Regions from separate parts of the Syntrophobotulus glycolicus DSM 8271 genome, predicted to be linked through region 2. Evidence: riboswitches for the same ligand, from Rfam matches in the RefSeq annotation. Region 2 holds a riboswitch; each other region holds the start of a gene.

Region 1 (3,278 bases), 810 kb from region 2:
CCAATGCCAAAATCCACGGAACAACCAAGCGCGTTCCTGCGGAAGTCTTTGCCGAAGAACGGGAACACCTGCGTCCACTGGTCGAGTGCGCAGAAACTCATGGCGCCACCCTTTGCAGAACGGTCCGCAAGGACAATACCATTCTTTATGACAGCAACCGATATTCCGTTCCGCTTGGCACTTACAACAGGCAGAAAGAGGTTTGCATTGTGCCTAAGGACGGCATGTTATTCATCCAGACGGTTTTTGGAGAGCCAATCTGCGAGCACCGCCTTTCCAGCGGGAGAGGTCTGCTTATCCAAAGTACAAGCCACCAACGCGATAGGACCAGTTCCCTGGATCAGATGCAAGCTGCACTAGGCGTGCTTCTGCTTGGCAAGGCGGATGATTTCCTCCAGGAGATCCGTACCGAGAAATCCCGGTATGCCAGAGACCAGTTTAAACTGATCCACACACTCTGCGACCAGTATGGTATTGAGGCTGTCCTGGAAGCGGCTGATTTTTGTCATGACAGCAAACTCTACAGTGCCAACTACATAAAAGGCTATCTGGAGCACAGGGTCCCTAAACAGCCCGAACCGCCAGCGCTGCTCCTTCCGGTGAGCAGTGCAAAATACCATGTGACAACGCAAAAGCGCTCCCTTAGCGTCTATGCCAAGGCGGGAGGTGCTAAATAATGCGCCCCATTGACCGGGTAAGTGGACTGCTTTCCGACTTGCGCATGAACCCCATAGATTTTGAAGCACTTTTTGCTGGGAAGAACACCTTGACCCCCGTGGAAAGCGTAGAGCTGTTTTTGCAGGAACAGCAACGGCTTCGGATACAAAAGCAAAATCTGTTGCGCTGCCGCAGAGCCAACTTACCGGCTGAGAAAACCATGGATTCGTTTGACTTTGGATTCCAGCGCAGTGTTTCCAAGGAGCAGATGCTGCGACTGAGCGATATGACTTGGGTTGAGCAAGCGTACAACGTTTGTTTTCTGGGGCCTCCCGGCGTTGGAAAAACACATCTTGCTCTGTCCCTGGCTGTGAAGGGGCTGGACTTGGGCTATGCGGTGGCCTTTGAAACCTTAGACAACCTGATGAAGATTCTCAAGACGGCCGAAATCTCCGGGGCCAGCAAACGGCGGCTCAAATATCTAAGCAAGGCTGCGCTGGTAATTGTTGATGAAGTGGGTTTTATGCCGCTCTCGCCAGCAGAGGCCAATCTGTTCTTTAGCTTTGTATCTTCCATGGCCGAGCGCACTTCGCTGATTATTACATCCAACAAAGGGTTTGACGAGTGGGCCGAGTTCCTTGGCGATGCGACCATTACAACCGCTATCCTAGACCGTCTGATTCACCGCTGCGAGATCCTCAACATGACGGGCAACAGTTACCGCTTAGAGCACCGCAAAAGCATTACCTGAAAAACTCTGCACTTTGTGGCGAAAAACTCTGTATTTTGCTTGACTGCTTACAAATAAAAGAACAGGAACCATTACTAATGGAATAATAATTCGCCAAAAACAAGATATTCGGGCTAAAAAAGCTATGAATCCCCAAATTGACTCATTTTTTATATTTTTATGAAATTATCCTAGGAAAGTCTTTACTATATGAGAATAATATGCTATTTTTGTAATAGGAAAGCGTATTTTTGTTTAAAACTATTATTGACAATGGCAAACCTGCTGAAAAGCAGCGACGCAAAGCTAAAGGGCCTGTAACATGGCAGCCAGCTACCAAAGTTAGTTTTTTTTGTTTTCTCTTTGAAGCTCAATACTGACAATGGCAAACCTGCTGAAAAGCAGCGACGCAAAGCTAAAGGGCCTGTAACATGGCAGCCAGCTACCAAAGATGGAGGTTTCAAAAATGAAAAGATTTTTTCAAAAGTTAACGGTTTTTATATTGATCGCTGCCCTTTCATTAAGTGTTTATCCTCAAAACGTTTTTAGTTTAACAGCTTTCTCTTATTCGTTCGAATCCGGGCAGACTGATGGATGGAGTGGAAGCGCTATTCTTCAGGAGAATGTCGGAAGCTGTACACTACAGACTGACACAGCTAAAGCTTATGAAGGGAAACAATCTCTTAGGATTGAATATTCCGGCTCAACCAAATATGTCATTACCGGCCCTGAGCCAGAAACTATAAATCCTGGAGATCGTATAGAATACTGGATATTTATCCCCAAAAGCTCGAATCTGAATCGCATATATTTTTATTCAATTGATTCTGAGGGAAATCGAGATGAGTCTTGGTTTCATAATGATGAAGGGTTAGTCAGAGGAAAATGGTTTAATTTATCTTATCGGGTTGATCCAGAGGGCAATGCTCCATTTTCCAGCTATGGTTTTGATCTGGAAACAGAACATGGACAATCTGGTTCTCTCTGGATCGACGCTATTAGGATTAAATCGGATGAGGTTAAGACATGCCCAACCGTACCAGGACTACGTAAGGGTGTGAGCTATACAACTTCTCTCAGCACTTTAAAAGAAGGTAATAATACCTTAAATCAATCAAATTTGGATCTAATAAGAAACAGCGGTTTCGATCATATCCGTTTACCCATAAAACTGAACGATCAATCTTTGGAGACGGCACCCTATACGATCAACGAAGACTATTTGGAGTTAGTTGATTTAGCCATTGCACAAGCACTGGCTAAGGACTTAAATGTTATTCTAGATCTCCATAACTATCCAATTTTGACTGAAGGAACAAACAAAAAATTAGACGAGGAACGTTATTTTGCTTTTTGGACACAGCTATCCAACCGTTACAGCCAGTATTCCGATAATTTATATTTTCAAATATTAGACGAACCTGACTGGTATATTGGATCAGAGAAGTTAAATTCAATCCTTCAGAAGTCCTTGTCCATAATCAGGGAAACAAATCCAACAAGAAACCTAATTGTACCGCATACCCGCTGGAGCGGAGTTCGAAGTGTCAATATGCTTGAGCTTCCTGAAAACGACCGCCATCTTATTGTTTCCATACACTTCTATGAGCCTATAGCATTTACCCACCAAGGAACTGATTGGATTTTCGACAGTTTGAAGAGCCAAAAAGGAGTCCCGTGGTCAGGGACCGTTAAAGAAAAGTATGCGATTTCTGATCTATTTGATTTAGTTGCGGATTGGGCTGTAACTAACAATAGGCCGGTTATATTGGACGAATTCGGTGTTTATAACTTAGCCCCTTCCGATGATAGAGCCATATGGACAGATTTTGTACGCGAAACAGCAGAAGAACGAAACATTTCATGGACTTATTGGGAATTCAATGCGGGC
Region 2 (3,278 bases):
ATGACAATAAAGATAGACAATCACCTTTGATCTTGCTAACTTAAGGATTACGGAAAAACAGTGAAAACCTTAAACACAACGGACAGGGCCGGAAAGCAGCGCCGTCACCTTTTCGCTTCAGTTTGTTAAAGGGGTTGAATTTTTGTTGAGGATAGAAATAAAAAACGAGTTTCCCTTCATCCTATCTCTTTCTGTTATTCTGGTCGTGTTGATTGGGATGGATGGAAGCGGAACCGGGCGGGTTGTGTTAGGTTTGCCTTTTGTCCTGTTTTTTCCCGGGTATACCTTAATCGCAGCTCTGTTTCCGGCCAGGGGCGATCTCGACGGGATTGAACGGCTTGCCTTGAGCTTTGGTCTGAGTATAGCCGTGGTGCCGCTTCTAGGTGTCATCCTGAACTGCGTCCCGTGGGGAATAGGGCTTTACCCTATCCTGGTGACGCTTTTGGTTTTCACGATCCTGCTGTCCGCTATCGCGATCTGCCGAAGAAAAAAACTTTCTTTGGAAAACCGTTTTGGGCTTTCTTTAAACGTGAAACCAATCAAATGGGGCAGCCTTTCCAGGCTGGACAAAATTCTCGCGGCGGTACTGGCGGCAGTGATTATTTTGGCGATAGGAAGCCTGTATTATACCGCGGCGATACCAGCAGCTGGTGAGAAGTTCACAGAGTTTTATCTTTTGGGTTCGGACGGGAAGGCAGAGGGCTACCCCCGGGTGATGAAAACGGGTGAGACCAAGGAAGTGATCCTGGGAACCGTGAATCACGAAGGCCGCCAGGTCTCCTATACCGTCCAAGTGCGAATGGACGGGGAGGTGAAGAGGCAGCTGGGGCCTTTTCAGGCGGACAATGAGGAAAAAAAGGAAGAGTCCGTCAGCTTCAGGATAAATGAGCCTCATGAAAATCTGAAGGTAGAGTTTTTACTGTTTAAAGATGGGGAGAGCGTTCCCTATCGCTCCTTGCATTTGTGGGTAAACGTTCAGGAGTAGATGACAAATACATATCCAAAAAAATTTTTCCGCGACCCCTCAAAAAGGAAGGGGGGGAGCGTATTAATCATTAAGGGAGTTTCTGCAAGGAAACTGACTGTGAACTGAAAAGGCAAACTTGCCGAAAGGCAAGGACGCAAAGCTACGGGTCTAAAGCCCGGCATTTTCTTGAGAAAAAATGCCGGGCCAGGACCGCCGGGCCGCCGAACGAAAAGCTGATGCTTTCTTTAGATAAAGGAAAGGTTCCGTTTCCGGCGATCCGGAAACGGTTTTTTTTATGCGGAACCTGGGCATTGGCAAATTCGGGCAAGATAATGGAACATTTAGACAAGATAATGGAACTTTTCGACATGACGGGCAGGAACCGGTTTCTTTTTACATAAATACATCTGAGTAAGGGAGGTGACACGTTGGAGAGGCTGACTTCCTTTTCCCTGCTGATCGTATCGTTTCCTGAATCGATCCTGGTGGCGATCCTGGGGTTTCTCATGGTAGGGCTCAAACCTCGGTGGCGCGATTTACTGATGATTGGATTTTTGCAGGCGGCGGTTTCTTATCTCATTCAGCGATCCCCGGTGCCCTTTGGGCTCCACTCCATCCTTGAAACACTCTTATTCATTTTCAATATTCGTCTGGTTACCCGCCTGCCCTGCAGGATAGTGCTGCTGGCGTCTTTACTTGGCCTGATTTTTTACGGCTCAGTTGAAACGATCGCAATACAGCTCATGTTGCATCTCAAAGGGGTTTCCCTGACTGATGTTTGGAATAATAACGCGATGAGAATCTTCTTCTTCCTCCCGCAGGCCCTGGTCATGCTGATCTTTATCGCGGCGTGTAAAATTTTTCATTTCTCTTTGATGGGTTATGCTCAAGAATATAGCCGTTCGGGATATTTATCCAAAAAGGAAATTCAAGACAAGTTAAAGGCAGACATTGTGAACAAACATAATCTTTTTATCTCTGTAGTCGTTCTCCTCCCCTTACTTTTACTGGTCATATTAAACACCGCCTTTGAGGCTGCCATGTTAAACATTTTTCCGGGAGAGCATTTTATTATCTTTAACGGGTTCATGGGAATGTTCATTATTATTTTAACGGTACTCTCCACTGTCGCCGTCAAAAAAATCGGACAAGAGATCGAAAAGGAATACGAGGCGAAAAGAGCGGAGGAAAACTTCAAACAGATCAAACAATTGCTGGACTCTTCCAGAAAGCAGAGACATGATTTCCACCACCAGCTGCAGACGATTTACGGACTGCTGGAAAGCGGCTCCTATGAGAGAGCGCGGGATTACATCAGCAGGGCGTTCGGTGAGATATCCAAAACCGCGGAACTGATAAAAATTGACGATTATAGCATCAGCGCCCTTCTCCACACCAAAATAGGCTTGGCTGAAGCCAGAAAAATCAAAATGGAAATCGCCGTTGAAGGCAGCCTCAAAGATCTCCCGTTAACTCCGCATGAAGCCGGCTCCTTGCTGGGAAACCTGATTGACAACGCGCTTGAGGCCGTAGAAGCTGAAGCCGGTGAAGGCAGGCAGGTAAACGTAAAAATAGCCCGTGAACATGGAGCGTACGTATTCATGGTCAGCAATACAGGGGACCCTATCGTCCCCAGAATCAGAGAAACAATGTTCAAATCTGACTTCACGACAAAAAAAGATCACAGCGGTTTGGGCCTGGCAATTGTCAAAGATATCGTCACCAAACACCGGGGCAACATCGCGATCAGCAGCGACCCTGAAGAAACAGCTTTTACCATTACAATCCCGCTGAAAAAGGAGGCGAAGTTGAATGAATCTAAGTCAAATGGCTGGAGGAGCCGCAAACTACCTGTCTAAAGAACTGGCCCTGGATACCGGCAAAATCGATACGTTGCGTTTCGGCTTAGAAATGATCCTGGCGACGCTCATTAAAGGGGGGATTCTGATCACCCTGGCCTATTTCCTTGGAATACTTCCTGAGGTGATGTTTGCAATGGCCTGCGGGGCGATTTACCGGCTGTTCAGCGGCGGAGCCCACTGCAGCGGATACTGGAGATGCCTTACCCTGGGACTGATCAGTTATCTCACAGCCGGAGAAACAGGATTATATCTGGGAAGCCGTTTATCAGCAGACTTCCTGAGCTATTCCCTGCTGGCCGGATATTTCCTGTCCGTTCTCTGCGTGATCGCCTGGGTGCCGGGGGAAGTACCGTTTAAAAAGATTACAAGCGCTTCTGAAAGAATCCTGTTTAAAATTCTTTCATTGGCCTATCTTTGCTTATGGTTAGGGATCAGTGTCATTATGGTTC
Region 3 (3,278 bases), 690 kb from region 2:
GGGAAGCTTTGCTGTGCTGCGCAGGCAAAGCTTGCTGGGCGACGGAGTTTCCCATTCCGCCTTGCCCGGAGTGGTCCTGGCTTTTATCCTGCTGGGCAGCAAAAACACGGAAATCCTGTTGTTGGGCGCCCTGGCCTCCGGACTCCTGGCCACACTTTTAATCGTCGGCATTGTCCGGTACACGCGGATCAAGTTCGACAGCGCCCTGGCGCTGGTGATGTCCGTATTTTTCGGGCTGGGCCTGGTGCTTCTGAGCTATGTGCAAAAGATCCCCAACGCCAACCAGGCGGGACTCAAGCGTTTTATCTTCGGCCAGGCATCCACGCTGCTGCAGGGTGATATCATCCTGATGGCGGTTTGCGGAACGGTCCTGCTCGCTCTTGTCGTCCTGTTCTGGAAGGAATTCAAGCTCTTTACCTTTGACGGTGACTTTGCCCAAAGCCTCGGCTTTTCGCCGCAAAGGCTGAACCTGCTGCTGTCGTTTATGATCGTCCTGGCCATCATCATCGGGCTGCAAACGGTGGGTGTTATTCTGATGAGCGCCATGCTGATCGCGCCGGCCGTTGCCGCGCGCCAGTGGACCAATAAGCTGTGGAAGATGGTCCTGCTGGCCGCCGTTTTCGGCGCAGTGTCGGGCGTGGCGGGAACCACGGCCAGCTCCCTGGCCCCCAAGCTGCCCACCGGGCCGGCGATTGTGGTGTGTGTCAGCACGATCGTTGTGATCAGCGTTTTATTTGCCCCGGGAAGGGGCGTCCTGCACAGACTGTATCGGCACAGAAAAAACAAACTTTTATTGCGGATGGAAGGAGGCGCGTTCCATGTCCCCACACCTTGAAATACAGCTCATTGCCGTGATCGTGGCAACGGCTTGCGCGCTCCCCGGTGTGTTTCTGGTGCTGCGCGGGATGTCTATGATGTCCGACTCCATTACCCATACCATCCTGCTCGGCATCGTGCTGGCGTTTTTTATGACACATGACCTGTCCTCACCCTTACTGATCATCGGCGCGGCTTTGATGGGCGTCGCCACCGTTTGGCTGACCGAAATGCTGAGCCGCACCCGGCTTTTGGCAGAGGACGCCGCCATTGGCGTCGTGTTCCCGCTGCTGTTTTCCATCGCGATTATTCTGATCACGCGCTACGCAGGCTCTGTACACTTGGATACCGACTCTGTGCTTCTGGGCGAGCTGGCCTTCGCGCCGTTTGACCGGATGATTGTGGGGGGAGTGGATATCGGTGCCAAAGCCCTTTACATGACGGGCGCTCTGCTGCTCATCAACCTGGCGGCGATTAGCCTGTTCTTTAAGGAGCTGAAGGTGGCGACCTTTGATCCGCTGCTGGCGGCCGTTCTGGGCTTTGCCCCGGCCTTGGTGCATTACGGCCTGATGACGCTGGTTTCGCTTACCGCGGTCGGCGCGTTCCAGGCAGTCGGCTCTATCCTGGTGGTGGCGTTCATGATCGGCCCGCCGGTCACGGCATATTTGCTGACCGACGATTTGAAACGGATGCTCATGCTCAGCGGACTGATCGGCGCCGCCAACGGGGTATTCGGTTACCAGGCAGCCGCTTTCCTGGACGTATCCATCGCCGGCTGCATGGCAGTGGTGACCGGAATCGTCTTCCTGCTGGCGTTCGTCTTTGCCCCGCGCCGCGGACTCGCCAGCTCCCTGCTCGGACGCCGCCGCCGGAAAATAGAATTTGCCAAAATGACACTCCTTCTTTACCTCTGCAACCAGGAGGCCGGCGCAGAGGAAATGAGGAAAGAAAGAATTGACGCGATCCTGGCGCAGTTGCATTGGAGCGAAGGGTTTACCAGGAAAATCATGGTGATTTTGCAAAAAGAAGATTGCCTGGATTTTACAGGGGATGCCGTTAAACTGACTGCCGGCGGGTACTCAGCTTGCAAGAAAAGTTACGAAGCGGGATGAGATTGGTTCTCATTTCTCATTGACAACGGTCAGGATTTTCCGTATCATTATCTCGAAAAATGAAATGAAAAAATAATGATGACGATAAGAGCACACCTTCCGAAAGGATGGGCCGCAAAGTCACGGGTCTAAAGCGATTTGCCAGGATTGCCGGACTGCCGAAACATGGATGAGAGTGAAATGAGCATCTATGCTTCAAAAAGATGCTTGTTTTTTTATTTTTGAAAACATTTCTTCAAATCATCTTTATTTTCATTGCGGGAAGGGGAAAATCTTGTGCGACACTTGAGAAAGCTTTTGAGGACCGCTTTATTCACACTTATGTTAATATTGTTCATGGCAGAGCCGGCCTTTACCTATGCCGCCGGCAATGAATGCCGTTTGGCCGGTCAGGACCGCTACGCGACGGCAGCCGCAATAGCCCGGGAGGGTTGGACACAATCCGACTATGCCCTTTTGGTGAGCGGAGAAAATTTTCCCGATGCTTTGGTTGCGGCGCCCTTAGCAAAACAATATGGGGCGCCGATACTCCTGTCCCAGAAGAAATGCCTGCCTGAAGTGACAAAACAAACATTGAACGATTTAAAGATAAAAAATGTCATCCTGATCGGCGGCCAGGGGGTGCTGTCCGCTCAGCTTCAGGATGAGCTGCAGGATATGGAGATCCGTTCAAGCCGGCTGGCCGGTGAAGACAGATATGAAACAGCCATCGTTGTGGCAGACCAACTTACCGATATTTCGGAGGTCGTGATCGCAACGGGGGAAGATTTTGCCGATGCTCTCTCAATTTCCTCTATTGCCGCCGCTAAACATATGCCGGTTATTCTGGTGCCGAAAAATAACATCGGGAGTGCCACCCAGACCTTTATCCGAAAAAACAAGATCAGGAAAACTTATGTTGTCGGCAGCCCGGATTTGATCAGCGACCGGGTAGCGGAGCAGTTTGCCAAACCGGAACGGGTAACCGGAGCCACGAAATACGACCGGAATATCAATATCATCAAAAGATTTCAAGCCGGGATCAGCGAAGATAATGTGTTTTTAGCAACTGGAAATAACTATGCCGACGCTTTGGCGGGAGCCGGTTATGCCGCAAAAATCAATGCTCCCATTGTCTTAGTCAGCGGCAATATGAGCAGATCGACGAAAAGTTATCTGTCATCAAATCTATCCGATAAAAATGTCTACATTCTGGGCGGGGAAGGAGCGGTCAGTGCATCGATCTTTCATACAGCCGGCAGCCGGGGAGACCAAAGCAATTCCAGACGGGAAACGACAACAGATCTCCTGCGGGAGCTTGGGTCTAATGAAGCAAAGTACGCTCTGGTCTTTGGCTCAACAGACAATAAA

The links. Region 2 has a riboswitch for cyclic di-GMP ahead of SGLY_RS04330 (ATP-binding protein). Riboswitches for the same ligand answer to the same signal wherever they lie in the genome.
Region 1: linked by a shared signal. The riboswitch ahead of SGLY_RS08030 (glycoside hydrolase family 5 protein) and the one ahead of SGLY_RS04330 (ATP-binding protein) in region 2 are both predicted to bind cyclic di-GMP.
Region 3: linked by a shared signal. The riboswitch ahead of SGLY_RS07500 (cell wall-binding repeat-containing protein) and the one ahead of SGLY_RS04330 (ATP-binding protein) in region 2 are both predicted to bind cyclic di-GMP.

Annotation. Positions count from the first base shown of each region.
Region 1 is NC_015172.1:1,640,853-1,644,130, reverse strand. It holds gene istA (IS21 family transposase) at 1-677, shown strand, start outside; gene istB (IS21-like element helper ATPase IstB) at 677-1,408, shown strand; cyclic di-GMP riboswitch class I at 1,653-1,728, shown strand; cyclic di-GMP riboswitch class I at 1,762-1,837, shown strand; gene SGLY_RS08030 (glycoside hydrolase family 5 protein) at 1,854-3,278, shown strand, end outside.
Region 2 is NC_015172.1:828,880-832,157, forward strand. It holds gene SGLY_RS18070 (hypothetical protein) at 1-44, shown strand, start outside; gene SGLY_RS04320 (DUF1616 domain-containing protein) at 143-985, shown strand; cyclic di-GMP riboswitch class I at 1,087-1,193, shown strand; gene SGLY_RS04330 (ATP-binding protein) at 1,396-2,826, shown strand; gene SGLY_RS04335 (accessory gene regulator ArgB-like protein) at 2,780-3,278, shown strand, end outside.
Region 3 is NC_015172.1:1,514,485-1,517,762, forward strand. It holds gene SGLY_RS07490 (metal ABC transporter permease) at 1-835, shown strand, start outside; gene SGLY_RS07495 (metal ABC transporter permease) at 819-1,928, shown strand; cyclic di-GMP riboswitch class I at 2,008-2,091, shown strand; gene SGLY_RS07500 (cell wall-binding repeat-containing protein) at 2,205-3,278, shown strand, end outside.